Regions from separate parts of the Vibrio sp. M260118 genome, predicted to be linked through region 3. Evidence: predicted binding sites of a transcription regulator. Region 3 holds the regulator's gene; each other region holds the start of a gene.
What was found. Region 3 encodes CRP, which controls carbon source genes, mostly activating them, when cyclic AMP is high. Its sites were predicted from a motif close to TGTGANNNNNNTCACA; they were not measured.

Region 1 (3,993 bases), on a different contig from region 3:
CGCTTCTAGTTTCCAAATGTTGTTCACGTAGTCTCTGATTGAACGGTCAGAAGTGAACTTACCAACTAGTGAAGTATTAAGGATGGCTTTCTTCGCCCAACCTGCTTGGTCTTGGTACTGTTTACCCATGTCTTCGTGCGCTTGCACGTAAGAAGCAAAGTCAGCCAAACATAGGTATGGGTCGCCACCGTCAAGTAGGCTATCGTATGTTGCACGAAGCAGACCTGGTTGACCTGGGGTGAACTCATCCGTTAGAAGTAGATCTAGTGATGCTTTCAATAGTGGGTCAGCGTGGTAGTAATCATAAGGGTTGTAACCTTGCGCTTTAACCGCTTGAACGCCTTCAACATCTAGACCGAAGATGTAGATGTTCTCGTCGCCTACTTCTTCACGGATCTCAACGTTTGCACCATCCATCGTACCGATAGTTAGAGCACCGTTTAGAGCCATCTTCATGTTACCAGTACCTGATGCTTCTTTACCCGCTAGCGAGATTTGTTGAGAAACGTCAGCGGCTGGGATCAGCATTTCAGCCATGCTTACACGGTAGTCAGGGATGAATACCACTTTCAGTTTGTCGCCAACGCGTGGGTCGTTGTTGATCTTGTCAGCGATCTTGTTGATAGCGAAGATGATCTCTTTCGCTAGGTGGTAACCTGGCGCCGCTTTAGAACCAAAGAAACATACGCGTGGAGTACATTCAAAGCCAGGTTCGTTGATGATGCGGTGGTATAGAGACAAGATGTGTAGCAAGTCTAGGTGCTGACGCTTGTACTCGTGCAAACGCTTGATCATCACATCAAAGATAGCGTTAGTATCTAGCTCGATACCCATGTTCTCTTTAACCCAATCAGCAAGACGCTGTTTGTTTTGCTTCTTAACAGCCATGAACTCTTTTTGGAATTCCGCGTCTGTTGCAAACTTAGCTACGCCTTCAAGTTGCTCAAGTTTTGCTGGCCACTCGCTGCCCACTTTATCAGTGATTAGCTTAGATAGACCTGGGTTACAGAACTTCAACCAACGACGTGGAGTAATACCGTTCGTTACGTTATGTAGACGAGTTGGGTACATTTCGTGGAACTCTGGGAATAGATCTTTCTTAACTAGCTCAGAGTGAAGTGCCGCTACGCCGTTTACTGCGTAAGAACCGATTACACATAGGTTAGCCATGCGAACCATGCGGTTGAAACCTTCTTCGATGATAGACAGCTTAGCTTGTTTCTCGCCATCACCAGGCCACATTGCGCGAACTTCTTGTAGGAAGCGGTGGTTGATTTCGAAGATGATTTCCATGTGACGAGGAAGTAGACGCTGAATTAGCGACTCTGGCCATGTCTCTAGTGCTTCTGGAAGTAGAGTGTGGTTAGTGTATGCAAACGTGTTTGCACTGATTTCCCACGCGGCATCCCAAGATAGACCTTTCTCATCAACAAGGATGCGCATTAGCTCAGGAATCGCGATAGTTGGGTGCGTATCGTTAAGCTGAATAGTCTCTTGCTTAGGTAGGTCAGCTAGAGTGAAGCCAGCTTCTTCGTGACGACGTAGAATATCGCGCACTGAAGCTGCTGAGTGGAAGTACTGCTGCATTAGGCGCAGAGTTTTACCTTTCTCATGGTTGTCGTTCGGGTAAAGAACTTTAGTAATGTTACCCGCATCGATTAGACCGTGCTGTGCTTCGAAGTAGTCACCGTTGTTGAAGCTCTCTAAAGAGAATGGTGCGATTGCCTGACATTCCCAAAGACGTAGAGGGTAAACCGTGTCTGACTCGTAACCAACGATTGGTAGATCCCAAGGCATCGCCTTAACTGTCATACCTGGAACCCACTTGCGAACTTCTTTGCCGTTCTGATTCACTACTTCAACGTGACCGTAGAAACCGATCTCTTGAGCAAGCTTAGGACGAGCAACTTCCCATGGGTAACCTTCTACACCACGCCATGCATCTGGTGTTTCTTTCTGACGACCTTCTTCAAAAGATTGCTTGAATAGACCGTATTCGTAGTGTAGGCCGTAACCTACAGTTGGGAATTCTTGCGCTGCACATGAATCCATGAAACATGCTGCTAGACGACCTAGACCACCGTTACCTAGTGAAGGGTCACGCTCTTCTTCTAGAAGGTCAGTCAGGTTTTGACCAAGCTCAGCCATCGCATCAGTAATCTGGTCGTATAGACCCATGCTGATCAGGTTGTTACCTGTTAGGCGGCCGATTAGGAATTCAAGCGATAGGTAGTTAACGCTTTTCGCTTGCTTGATTTTTGGGTCTTGCTCAGTTGCTAGCAAATCAAAAGTTGTTAGCTCCGCTAACGCTTTACCCATAGCTAGGTACCACTCGCGCGCCGTTGCTGTTGCTTCAGTCTTTGCGTAAGTAGCTGAAAGGTGCTTTTTTACGTCAGCTTGGAATGCTGCTTTGTCAAAAGTTTTCTGTTGAGTAGGTTTCATTGGAGAAATCTCACTTATTAGGTTCTAATCCATCTGTGCCATATCGTGCATCGACATGAACAGCGAAACATCCTCCTAATCCTCGCCATTTTGGGAGGAGGAGTAAGGGCGTAGAGGGCGTATTACCTGGGGTTAAGTGATCTAACTCTCATTTAAATTCCACTTCGTCTGAGCACCAGTGATAGGGATCACACCATCAACCGTAATTACCCTAGTACGAAACCTGTTAAAGTTGTGTATATCGAATCTTATCAATTGAACAATATGCTTACTGGATCACAATAAGAACTATCAATAAATGAAATTTGCATATTATTTGGTGCAAAGGATGGTCTAAAACTCATTTCCCACCCCAGCCAAAGTTGACTAATGTCACAAATATGGGGCGTAGTTCGCCGTAAAGTGTGAATTAGGCGAAAAACCCATGGTCGATCAATAAACGCGGGATTTGTTCTCAAGTAACATCTTAGTCAACAAATCTAACTGCACACGAATTGCTTAATCACGTACCGGGGGATTTGGAGTACGTGGCCCTTATATAAGGGAACAGCATGAGGACATAAAGATGTGGATTCCTTCTAAATTAACTCGCCCTGCTCGCCTGCACAATGCCATAGTGCGACCACGAGTATTAGATCTCCTCCAGCAAGCACCGTTTTATAAGTTGATCCTTTTCCGCTCTCCTGCGGGCTATGGTAAAACAACTATGGCGGCGCAATGGCTGTCTGATAAGTCACACGTGGGTTGGTATAGCATTGATGAAAACGACAACGACTCATTTCGTTTCATCAACTACTTGATCCAAGCGCTGAACAAAGCCACCGACGGAAGCTGTCCTAACTCGCAAAAGCTTGCTGAAAAACGACAGTTCTCCTCGTTGCCTTCTCTATTTGGGGAAGTGTTTACTGAGATGTCTAAGTTCCATCAAGAGTGCTACATCGTGTTGGATGACTACCATCTAATTTCCGACGATGAAATTCACGAGGCTATGCGCTTCTTCCTTAAGCACATGCCAGACAATATCACCCTAGTGGTTACAAGTCGTGCAGCACCACCACTTGGCACAGCCAACCTACGAGTGCGTGACTTAATGATTGAGATCGGCAATGAGTTGCTCGCATTCGACACTGAAGAGACAACGCGCTTTTTCAATCAACGCGTCACCGACGGTATAGATGATGCTACCGCAGACAACCTGCGTAACTACGTTGAAGGCTGGCCTTCAGCATTACAACTGATCGCGCTGCAAGCACAGCATCAACATAAAACCCTGGCGCAATCAGCAGAATCTTTCTCTCAATTTAACCATGCCCATCTTTGGGACTATCTGGTGGAAGAGGTGTTTGACCTACTCGACCAAGAAACACGTACTTTCTTGCTCCAGTGTTCTGTACTCGATCACTTCAATGACCAGTTGGTCAGTGAGTTAACCCAACGAGAAGATGCGCTGAGCATGATTGAATCGCTCAACCGTTTCGGGCTGTTTATCCACCCTCTTGAAGGTGAGCAGAACTGGTATCGCTTCCATAACCTGTTCGCAGAGTTTCTTGC
Region 2 (3,993 bases), on a different contig from region 3:
GAGCGGCCATTTCTGAGCGGCGCAGCGCCAACAAAACAGCCATAAACTGCACGTGTCAGCGCAACATAGATCAGACGTAAGTCTTCGGCTAAGCGCTCTTTGTCAGCTTGGGCAAGTGACGCATCTTGGCCAGTGATATCTAAAATGGTTTTGTCTTCCTGATGATCATAATACTTGGCCTCACTGGCTTCTCGGTAGCTAAGCACAAACGGTAAGAAGACCAGATCGTATTCCAAACCTTTCGATTTGTGGATGGTAACAATCTGCACCAAATTACGCTCTGACTCTAAGCGCTTGATTTGATCGTCGCTACCACCTAAGCCATTTTGCGCATCACTGATCGCTTGTGCTAACCAACGCAGCAACCCATGGTCACTATCGAGTTCTTGGCTTGCTTGCTGAAGTAATTCACCAATGTGCATCAGATCAGTTAGGGCTCGCTCTCCACCCTCTTCCTCAAGCAGACGCTCTGCGATATGTCGCTTACTCATGACGCTACGAAGCATGGGTAAAACACCGCGCTGAGTCCAGAGCTTACGATACTCTTTAAACTCGTTGATCGCGTTTTCCCACTCATTCTCATCGTTATTGAGCTTGTCTAAACTTGCTGCATCAAGAGCAAACATTTCAGAAGCTAAGCTTGCTCGTAGCGCGCGGTCATTCTCTGGGGTCAAAACCGCTTGCAACAAACGTTGAATGTCTTGAGCCACTAATGAAGTAAAGACGCTATCTCTATTGGAAAGATAGACACTGGCAATACCCTGTTTCGCCAAAGCCTCTTTGACCATGCGACCTTCGTTACCCGTTCGAACCAATACCGCGATATCGCCGGCCTGAATCGTATGCTGACCTTTACCATCAACAAGGTACGCTTGCTGGTTTTGCGCAGCTGTAAGAATGGTGTGGATCTGATCCGCTGTCGCTTGCGACATTGCCTCTAAATATTCACCTTTAGGTAGCGGCTTTTCTTCGGCATCTTGCAGCCAATACGTCAGTGCTGGTTGCTTTTGACCATTGATAGTCCAAATGCGCTGCTCGGCATTGGGGCTATAATCGACCGGTAAAAACGGAATGTCGTTGTCGTAGATAAATGGGCTCGAAGGGAGCTGAAAAATCTGGTTTACCGCGCTAACCATATCCGCACTTGAACGCCAGTTAGTGCCCAAAGTGAAGTGCGATGAAACCTGATTACGAGCTTTAATATAGGTGAAAATATCCGCGCCACGGAAGCCGTAAATAGCCTGCTTAGGATCGCCGATCATAAACAGACCACACTCAGGGTTGTTCAAATAGATACGGCTAAAAATACTGTACTGCAGCGGATCGGTATCTTGGAACTCATCGATCATGGCCACTGGGTAGAGAGTTCGAATTCGCTCAGCCAGTAACTCAGCATCATCACTATTAATTGCAGCAGACAAGTTAGTTAGTAAGTCATCAAAAGAGAGCCACTGTTTCTGCTGTTTCGCTTTGGCGAGCATCTCACGACAATGCTCAATCGCGTGGGCTAGTATCGGCGCTTTTAAACTGATAGGCGCAGCTAAGAAGGTTTCAATCGCTGCAAAAACTTGATGCTGCGGCGCGCTGCCTTTAGGTGTTTTGTCAGTAAGCGTGCTCTGAGCAAACTTCTCCAACTTGTCGGGATAGTCATAACCAATGGTTTCTGTTGCTGCCCAAACATTGACCGCTTCGAGCCAAGTCGGTAAAGACTTCTTGCTGTAGCTGCGTTTGTTAACATCGGAGTCGCTAATCAATGCAAAAAAGTCATCTTGAGACTCTCGCCACAGCGCTTTTAACTCATCAATACGCTTTAAGTTCTGCTGATGGAGATCCGCTAAGCTACCACTCATCGCCGCCACAGATAAGCTCAAAGGTGCGCCAGTCAGATAATTAGCCACATCGCGGAGTAAGTCAGATGGCGCATTCCAGATTCGGCGTATTTCGCCAGCTAAATTTATTGGCAGTGGATAGAAATTACGCCGCCAGTAATCGGCAACAATTTGCGCTTTAAGATGACTTTCATCAGTCACGAATTCGTTGTTAAAGCGACTGCCAGATTCAAACGCATTTTGCGTCAACATACGCTGGCAGAAACCATGGATGGTATACACCGCCGCTTCGTCCATTTGCCTCTCCGCTTGCAAAAGGATTTCAGCCGCTTGTTTATGATCGTTCACTTCATCAAGCAGGGGCGCAATCACAGGGTCACTACTTTTCCCTCGGGCAAATGCAAGGCGTGCATCATGAATACGAGCGCGAATACGATCTCTTAGCTCCGCAGTCGCAGCTTCAGTAAAGGTAACCACCAGAATTTGGTCAACCGTCAGTGGAACCTGATGTTTGGTCTCAGTATTGCCGTGACCAAGTAACAACCTTAGGTATAAGCCAGCGATGGTAAATGTCTTACCTGTACCTGCCGATGCTTCGATTAATCGCGCACCATGCAGCGGAAAAGTCATGGCATTAAGCGGAGTTACCATTGACGTTGCTGTCATATAAAATTTGCCCTATTTATGAAAGCCGGAGATCTAAATGTGATCCAGCGTTTAAAATGATTTTAATTAGTATAAATCCCTAAAAAGTTGGGATTTTATGCGATCTTTCTCACGGCAGACTTACCACCTAACCGCTACTATGCGCTCCACATGTTGAGCAACCGATGTTGCAATAGACCAAAAGAATAATGGTCCCTCTGACCTGTGGCCGTACAGCGAACGCCCTACACAATAATGATTTACTGGCGGCCACCTACTTTCTTTCTCGCATCTTTATTCCAAATCTTCACTTGTCTTAGCCTCTAGCCTAGGTGTTTGCAGTACCAATGCTGTCAAGGTACGAACCTGCACAGCTAAATCATCGTTCCAACTTGGCCATATACGCGATATGTAAGCGTTGTTTCCCTCGCCAGCAGCCATAAAGCTATCGTTAAAGGTATCAGCCATTTTCTTCAGTGACTTCTCTTCGTCATCGACCCAGTTCCCTCGGTTAAAGCCTGCTTCAACGCAAGCCAGAGCGGTTCTAGGGAAATAACATAAAGGCTGTGTCATGCCTTGGTAGAACAAGCGAATCAACTCTGAAAGCAGTGAATGAGCATGCGCAGAGTCTGCAATCTCTGGGTAGATAAGATGAACCACGCCCTCTTTGCGGTCATAACCAATCATATGGGTGCGTTTACTCACGCCCATTGCTGACATAGCAAGGTGGTCAATCCAAGCAGAGAGATAATCTTGAGAGCGAATCTTGCCGCTGCGGAAACGAATCAAGCCTGACTGGTAAAACTGTGTCAGCCAACCAGTCAGGTTAACTTTTTTGTCATCGCCCAAGACATCAAACGTCAGCTTAATCTCAAGGTCACTTGCTTCACTACCACACAAGAAGCTCAACTTGTCCACCAGCTCTTCGGCTTGAACACGATTGGTTTCGAACTCGATATCACCAAATGCCCCAACGGGTAACTTACCTTGAGCTCTCTGCTGCTGCACAAAAGATTCAATAACAGTTTGGCTATCTTGGCTTGCATTGAGTTGTTGCTTGAGCAGCTCATCTAACAAGCTGTCACGCATTTGATAGCTTTCTAAACCATTGAGAACAAATGGCTCATCATCTTCCATGACTGGAAGCGGTGGCTCGAACACCACCTTTAAGCGGCGATTAAAGAAGTACTGTACAGGCAAGCGCCAGAAACGTTGCAGCTCAACTAAGTCCAACTCCAACGGATAGCTTGCATCAAGCAGATAATCTTGCAGTTCTCGGTTAAATTCACCACTCACCTGACCTAAGCGATTAACAGCAGGCAACCACTCTTTGGCATAACTTGGGGACGCTCCAGTAAACGCAGACGCGCTAAATGGCACCATGGAGTGGTGAGTTACGAGTTCAGATAGTAACTTATCGCCCGATTCATCAGCGGCTAAAAGGTAATCGCCCTCTACGCAGTAGTTTTGATGACAATATTCCATTAACTCAGAAACCAATACCGAAGGCACGCGCTCA
Region 3 (3,993 bases):
CGTTTTGGTCTATCGGCTGGCTTAGTTTCTACTGATGACAGTGAGTGGGAATACTTTGTTGATCATATTCGTGCAGGTATCGTAAATCGCAATCGCCAATTAACAGGTGCGAGCGGTGATGCGCCATTCGGAGGACCAGGTGCATCAGGCAACTTACGCCCTAGCGCTTACTATGCAGCAGATTACTGTGCTTACCCTATGGCTTCGATGGAAGGGGGAGAGACCGTTCTTCCAGCAACCTTAAGCCCAGGAATAGAGATATAATTATAAGTAGATTTTAGGGTTTTCCCTTCTTGCCTCCCAGTGGAGGAGGCTTTAAACGTCACAGGTTGAAGGCTATCTACTCGATGTTTAAAAGCGTCAGGTTAGGTAGCCTCTCTTATAACAATAACAACAGAACTCACAACGTAAACAACCCCTACAAGGAGGCGTTATGACGCCAGATGTTCTATTCCAACAGTTATGGAATGACTATATTCATCGCTTATGTCCCTCTGCAGAAAAAGTGCATCAACTGCTGCAAGAAGATGAGGCGCTGATCAACGACCATATCGCTCTGCGTACTTTCAATGTTGAGCCTCTAGGCATTGCGACTTTAGCGCAACCCTTTTTAGATGTTGGTTACAAGCCATGTGGTGACTATCTGTTTGAGAGTAAGAACCTAGTGGCAAAACACTATGAGCATCCAGACCCTAAACAGCCGAAAGTATTCATCAGTGAACTCAAAGTTGAAGAGTGTTCAGAGCGCCTTCAAGCCATCGTTGCTAAGCTTGTCGAGCAATTGGACACCAGTAGGCTAAAAGGTCATGAGTTCTTGTATGGCGGGCGTTTGTGGCAGCTAAGCTATGCTGATTTCCAGTCGTTAGCTAAAGAGAGCGAGTATGCCTCTTGGCTTGCTGCTCATGGTTATGGAGCGAATCACTTTACGGTTAGCGTTAACCAATTAAATGCCTTCGATGAAGTGAAAGGAGTGAATGACCACTTGCGTCAATCGGGCTTTACCATCAATGAGTTTGGTGGCGAAGTGAAAGGCTCTCCAGAGGTACTGTTAGAGCAATCTTCGACAATGGCGGATAAAGTTTCAGTAGACTTCATAGAGGGTACCCAGACTATTCCTGGCGGCTTCTACGAGTTTGCTAAGCGCTACCCAATGAGTAACGGCGAGCTCTACCCTGGCTTTGTTGCTGCTTCGGCGGATAAGATCTTTGAGAGTACTAACGGCTAATAGTTCCTAGTTTCTAGTTCCTAGATATTGAGTAATCCAATCGCTAAAACAACAAAAAGCCACCCGACTTACATTGGGTGGCTTTTAAATCATATTCGTAGTGTTTTTTACTCTAGCAACTAGGCACTAAACACTAGTCACTGATATTTAACGCGTGCCGTATACTACGATTGTTTTACCGTGTGCAGAAATCAGGTTCTGCTCTTCTAGCATTTTCAAGATACGACCCACTGTTTCACGAGAACAGCCAACGATTTGACCGATTTCTTGACGAGTAATCTTGATCTGCATGCCATCTGGGTGAGTCATCGCGTCAGGTTGCTTCGCCAGGTTCAGTAGCGTTTGAGCAATACGACCAGTCACGTCTAGGAATGCAAGGTCACCTACCTTTTGGCTAGTCACTTGTAGGCGACTTGCCATTTGCGCAGACAGACGCATTAGGATGTCTGGGTTTACTTGAATTAGCTGACGGAATTTCTTGAATGAGATCTCTGCTACTTCACAAGGAGATTTAGCACGAACCCATGCTGTACGTTCTTGGTCTTCTTCGAATAGACCAAGCTCACCAATAAAGTCACCTTGGTTTAGGTAAGAAAGAATCATCTCCTTACCTTCTTCATCTTTGATAAGAACCGCAACAGAGCCTTTAACGATGTAGTACAACGTTTCAGCTTTTTCGCCCGCGTGAATCAGCGTGCTTTTTGAAGGGTACTTATGAATATGACAGTGTGAAAGAAACCATTCTAATGTAGGGTCGGTTTGAGGTTTACCTAGAACCATAATATCTCACTTCCTCTGCAGGGTACGCTTGTCACTTTCCATGTTTTGCCAAGCAATAAACAAGGCTTACTAGGATAAGAGCACTTTACAAATGCTGCAAGCCAACTTGTGTTTCGGTAAGAAATAGTATCCTTTTTCGGAAACGATTTCTTGATTTTAATCGGGTCGGAGCCGGGTTTTACTACGCAAAACTGTGCACATGATCACGGTATGAAAAGTAATCGTGTTTTAACTACGAGTGCTAGCCGATCTTTCCTGTTTCGATGAGTTGTTGAAGGATAGGTCGGACGATTAATTCCATCGCAAAACTCATCTTTCCTCCCGGCACAACTATGGTGTTATGGCGTGACATAAACGAGCCATCTATCATCGCGAGCAGGTACGGGTAATCGACATTCTTAATGCCTCTTAGACGAATGACGACAAAGCTCTCATCTAAGCTCGGGATGCCTTTGGCATTAAGCGGGTTGGAGGTATCCACTGTCGGGACACGCTGAAAGTTGATATGGGTGCGCGAAAACTGTGGCGTAATGTAGTTAAGGTAGTCATCCATCGAGCGGACAATGGAGTCCATGACGGCCTCACGGGAATGACCTCGGTCTCGGGTATCGCGAACAAACTTTTGAATCCACTCTAAGTTGACGATAGGAACCATGCCAATCAGAAAGTCGACATGCTGTGATACGTTGACATCACCATCAACCACACCACCATGCAGTCCTTCATAAAAAAGTACATCTGAGTTTTCTGGTAGATCTTGCCATGGCGTGAAGGTGCCCGGCATTTGGTTATATGGGACCGCCTCATCAAAGGTGTGTAGGTAGCGGCGGATCTGCCCGATACCTTCCTGACCATACTTACGGAAGAACTCTTCTAAACCGTTAAAATCATTCGCCTGGGGACCAAAATAGCTGATATGGCGGCCTTGTTCGCGAGCTTTACGGATTTCCACATCCATTTCAGGGCGAGTGAAACGGTGAAAGCTGTCCCCCTCAACCCAAGCGGGTTTGACGTTCATCATGTTGAACATCTTACGGAACGCTTCTGATGTGGTTGTAGTTCCGGCACCGGAAGAACCAGTGACCGCAATAATAGGGTGTTTTGCTGACATGACAAACCTTGTCTGTGTGATTTATTCCTTTAAACGAAAGCCACTATAGCACGCTTTGGTTACCTAACACTGTATGCAGTTCTATATCCATAAGCGAAGTCTAGTTTTGACCGAAGTACGTTGAGCGGTTAGAACTTTTGCTTGAGCTGGATGTCGACGGTTTCGTGCAGTTCGGAAAACACCACTACGGCTTCACCTGATTCGAGTTGTGCGCGGATTTGGTCGACTTTATCTTGCAAAGATACTTCGACGGCTCCGTAATCAGTCCCTTCACGTAGAACAAATTCGCGAATTAGATTGTCTAGGGTGTCTGGCTCAATTTGTTGCCATGGAACGATCATAAATACCTCTTCATTTTACGATGCAGACGTGAATAGTTAGGCCGAAGTTGCCAAGCTTTGATAGTAAGCAGGCAGTGACTCTTCGAGCCAGAACCTTGGTTTAAGTGCACTGCCAGTAACGAAGCCAACGTGACCTCCTTGCTCAAACAACCGGTAGTCAATGTTGTCGGGCAAGACATATTTTGGAATCACTGCCTCGGTCATAAATGGGTCATCTTTAGCATGAATGATCTGCGTGGGTAGCGAGATCTCTTTAAGGCGATGGATCCCAGAGCAGCGTTGATAGTAGTCGTCTGCGTCTTTAAATCCGTGCAGTGGGGCAGTAATCAGATCGTCAAACTCATACAATTTGGTGACTCGCTTAATATTCTGGTAGCTCAGGCCTAGCTCTCCCTTTAGAAGGTGGTGTTTTTGCAGCGCGGTCTTTTTCAGTGAAGAGAGCAGGTAGTTCTTATATAGCTTAGAGAAGCCTTGCTCGATACGTTGCGAACACGCAGAGAGATCGAGCGGCGCGGAAACTACGGTCGCGGCTTCAA
Region 4 (3,993 bases), on a different contig from region 3:
TTCTAAACGAGTTGAGCAGATTAAAGATGTCATGAGCGTTAAACGCCTCGGCTAATTTTTACGTCGTATTTGGCTTTCTAGCTGCGTTCGCTGCACTTATATCGCCCAATCTTATAGACAAGCAACTTGGTTAGTGAGCAAAGGGGGTGGCGTTTCCACAGCAAAATCCATCTTCTTCGCTGAAAGTGCAGAGCTAGTTGTCACAACTATTGCTAGATTTACTGATATTTTGCGTAGGAAACGTCATTGCTTTGCTGAGTCTAGCAACTAGAAAGGGTGGGTAGTTTTGGCTGCTCACCTTTTTATTTGAATTAAAGTTCTTTAGATAGAAGATTTAAAGGAAGAAGGAAAATGAGCCACCCAATTGAACAGTTAGAACAGATTATGGCGCAGCTTCGTGACCCAGAAAATGGTTGCCCTTGGGATCTTAAACAAAGCTTTGACACTATTGTCCCACATACTATTGAAGAGACCTATGAATTGGTTGATGCGATTCACAATCGAGATTGGCCAAACCTGAAAGAAGAGCTTGGTGATCTGCTATTCCAAGTGATTTTTTACAGCCAACTAGCGAAAGAGCAGCAGCTGTTTGATTTTTCTGAAGTGGTTGAAACGGTCAATGAAAAGTTGACTCGTCGCCATCCTCATGTTTTTTCTGATGTTGAGTTTGAATCTGACGAGCAAATCAATGCTAACTGGGAAGCGGAAAAAGCAAAAGAAAAAGCCCAAGTAGGCAAAACTGAGCAAAGTATTCTAGACTCAATACCAAGCTCTCTGCCAGCCTTATCGCGTGCTACAAAGATTCAGAAAAAGTGCGCTAAATTTGGTTTTGATTGGGATTCATTGGGACCTGTTGCTGACAAAGTTCATGAAGAGATAGATGAAGTCATGGATGAAGCGCTTCAAGTCGATGTCAATCCAGAAAATCTGGAAATGGAGCTGGGGGATTTACTGTTTGCAACAGTGAATTTGGCTCGGCATGTGCAAGTTAATCCAGAATCTGCTTTAAGCAAAGCCAACTTAAAGTTTGTGCGCCGTTTTCAAGCTGTTGAGAGAAGAGTTGCCGGGCAAAATAAACAGTTACAACACTGTTCATTGCAAGAGTTGGATGAGCATTGGAACCAGATAAAGCGTGAAGAGAACAGGTCTGAAAAGTAGATACAGCGAAATGGGACAAGATTGACTCAACTATGTTTTATTTGAGTTTATTCTGTTCATGCAGTTTGATTTGAAGCAAAAAATAAAAAATTGCAGTGTGATAGATTTCACGTTGTGGCGGATAAGGGCTTCTGGTATATTTATATCCCGTCCAGAAGAAATCCATTTTCCCTCATTCAACCAATTTCAGGTTAAACATGACGACAAATTACATTTTTGTTACTGGCGGGGTTGTATCCTCTCTAGGTAAAGGTATTGCAGCAGCATCGCTTGCAGCTATTTTAGAAGCTCGTGGTCTTAAAGTGACTATGATGAAGCTTGACCCTTACATTAACGTTGACCCAGGCACTATGAGCCCAACTCAACACGGTGAGGTGTTCGTCACGGAAGATGGCGCTGAAACTGACCTTGACCTTGGTCACTACGAGCGATTCATTCGCACCAAGATGACTAAGCGCAACAACTTCACTGCAGGTCGTGTTTACGCTGACGTTCTACGTAAAGAGCGTCGTGGTGATTACCTAGGTGCAACCATTCAGGTTATCCCACACATCACTAATGCTATCAAAGATCGCGTGATCGCTGGCTCTGAAGGCCATGATGTCGCTATCGTTGAAGTGGGTGGTACGGTTGGTGATATCGAATCACTGCCATTTATGGAAGCCATTCGTCAGCTAGCAGTAGAGCTAGGCCGTGAGCGCGCGATGTTCATGCACCTGACACTGGTTCCTTACCTTGCAGCAGCGGGCGAAGTAAAAACTAAGCCGACTCAGCACTCTGTTAAAGAGTTGCTATCTATTGGTATCCAGCCAGATATTCTTGTTTGTCGCTCGGATCGTATGATCCCAGCGAATGAACGTAAAAAGATTGCTCTTTTCTGTAACGTTCAAGAAAAAGCGGTTATCTCAATGAAGGACGTAGATTCTATCTACAAGATTCCTCAACTTATCAAGTCTCAAGGTTTAGACGACCTAGTATGTTCTCGTTTCGGTATCACTGCACCTGAAGCAAATCTGTCAGAATGGGAACAGGTAATTTACGAAGAAGCGAACCCTACTGCTGAAGTGACTATCGGTATGGTTGGTAAGTACATCGAACTTCCAGATGCTTACAAATCAGTAAACGAAGCGCTTAAGCACGCAGGCCTCAAAAACCGTCTAAGCGTTAAGATTAAGTACGTTGATTCACAAGATGTAGAGAGCAAAGGCGATGAAGCACTTGCTGGTCTTGACGCAATCCTAGTTCCTGGTGGCTTCGGTGACCGTGGTGTGGAAGGCAAGATCATGGCGGCAAAATACGCTCGTGAGAACAACGTACCTTACCTAGGTATTTGTCTAGGTATGCAAGTGGCACTGATCGAATACGCACGTAACGTTGCGGGTATGGAAGGTGCACACTCAACCGAATTTAACAAAGAGACTAAGTACCCTGTAGTTGGTCTGATTACTGAGTGGGTAGATGGCGAAGGTAACGTTGAAGAACGTACTGAAGCGTCTGACCTTGGCGGCACCATGCGTCTTGGTTCACAGCTGTGTCATCTAGAAAAAGGCACTAAAGCGCGTGAACTTTATGGTAGTGCGACAATTCATGAGCGTCACCGCCACCGTTACGAAGTGAACAACAATCTTCGTCCGCAAATCGAAAAAGCAGGTCTGAAAGTATCTGGTCTGTCTGCAGACAAGAAACTGGTTGAAGTGATTGAGAATCCAGCTCACCCTTGGTTTGTAGCGGCTCAATTCCATCCGGAATTCACTTCAACACCTCGCGATGGTCACCCACTATTTGCAGGTTTCGTAAAAGCGGCTGGTCAATTCCAGCGCGGCGAATTTGAGAAGTAAAGGATACGGGCAGTAGCGTTAGTCGTGCTACTGCCTTTAATTTTGACATTATATATTCAACGAGAAGGAAACATTCAATGTCTAAGATCGTTAAAGTTCTAGGTCGTGAAATCATCGATTCACGTGGTAACCCAACTGTAGAAGCTGAAGTACACCTAGAAGGCGGTTTCGTAGGTATGGCTGCTGCTCCATCTGGCGCATCAACTGGTTCACGTGAAGCTCTTGAGCTACGTGACGGCGACAAAGCTCGTTTCCTAGGTAAAGGTGTTCTTAAAGCTGTTGAAGCTGTAAACGGTGCAATCGCTGAAGCTCTAGTTGGTAAAGACGCTAAAGACCAAGCTGCAATCGACGCAGTAATGATCGAGCTAGACGGTACTGAAAACAAATCTAAGTTCGGTGCTAACGCAATCCTAGCTGTTTCTCTAGCGAACGCTAAAGCTGCTGCTTCTGCTAAAGGCATGCCTTTATACGAGCACATCGCTGAGCTAAACGGTACTGCTGGTCAGTTCTCTATGCCTCTACCAATGATGAACATCATTAACGGTGGTGAGCACGCAGACAACAACGTTGACATCCAAGAGTTCATGATCCAACCAGTTGGCGCTAAGACTCTTAAAGAAGGTCTACGTATTGGTGCAGAAGTATTCCACAACCTAGCTAAAGTTCTTAAGTCTAAAGGCTACAGCACTGCAGTTGGTGACGAAGGTGGTTTCGCTCCTAACCTTAAGTCTAACGCTGAAGCTCTAGAAGTTATCGCAGAAGCTGTAGCTGCTGCTGGTTACGAACTAGGTAAAGACGTTACTCTAGCTATGGACTGTGCTGCATCTGAGTTCTTCGACAAAGAAGCTGGCATCTACAACATGAAAGGCGAAGGTAAGACTTTCTCTTCTGAAGAGTTCAACCACTACCTAGCTGAGCTAGCTAACCAATTCCCAATCGTTTCTATCGAAGACGGTCTAGACGAGTCTGACTGGGATGGCTTCAAGCACCAAACTGA

Region 1: a site for CRP is predicted at 2,578-2,593, ahead of QTO00_RS01130 (glycogen/starch/alpha-glucan phosphorylase). Genes of this name have one in related genera too.
Region 2: a site for CRP is predicted at 2,594-2,609, ahead of recB (exodeoxyribonuclease V subunit beta). Genes of this name have one in related genera too.
Region 4: a site for CRP is predicted at 1,255-1,270, ahead of QTO00_RS02010 (CTP synthase). Genes of this name have one in related genera too.

What each region holds. Positions count from the first base shown of each region.
Region 1 is NZ_JATABG010000007.1:1,879-5,871, reverse strand. Features, by position in the region: gene QTO00_RS01130 (glycogen/starch/alpha-glucan phosphorylase) at 1-2,442, opposite strand, end outside; gene malT (HTH-type transcriptional regulator MalT) at 3,008-3,993, shown strand, end outside.
Region 2 is NZ_JATABG010000039.1:10,605-14,597, forward strand. Features, by position in the region: gene recB (exodeoxyribonuclease V subunit beta) at 1-2,495, opposite strand, end outside; partial or broken gene recC (exodeoxyribonuclease V subunit gamma) at 2,769-3,993, opposite strand, start outside.
Region 3 is NZ_JATABG010000002.1:7,406-11,398, forward strand. Features, by position in the region: gene astD (succinylglutamate-semialdehyde dehydrogenase) at 1-264, shown strand, start outside; gene QTO00_RS00255 (DUF1338 domain-containing protein) at 434-1,225, shown strand; gene crp (cAMP-activated global transcriptional regulator CRP) at 1,373-2,005, opposite strand; gene QTO00_RS00265 (phosphoribulokinase) at 2,247-3,116, opposite strand; gene QTO00_RS00270 (YheU family protein) at 3,245-3,457, opposite strand; gene QTO00_RS00275 (hydrolase) at 3,494-3,993, opposite strand, start outside.
Region 4 is NZ_JATABG010000014.1:4,724-8,716, forward strand. Features, by position in the region: gene relA (GTP diphosphokinase) at 1-55, shown strand, start outside; gene mazG (nucleoside triphosphate pyrophosphohydrolase) at 352-1,158, shown strand; gene QTO00_RS02010 (CTP synthase) at 1,356-2,996, shown strand; gene eno (phosphopyruvate hydratase) at 3,074-3,993, shown strand, end outside.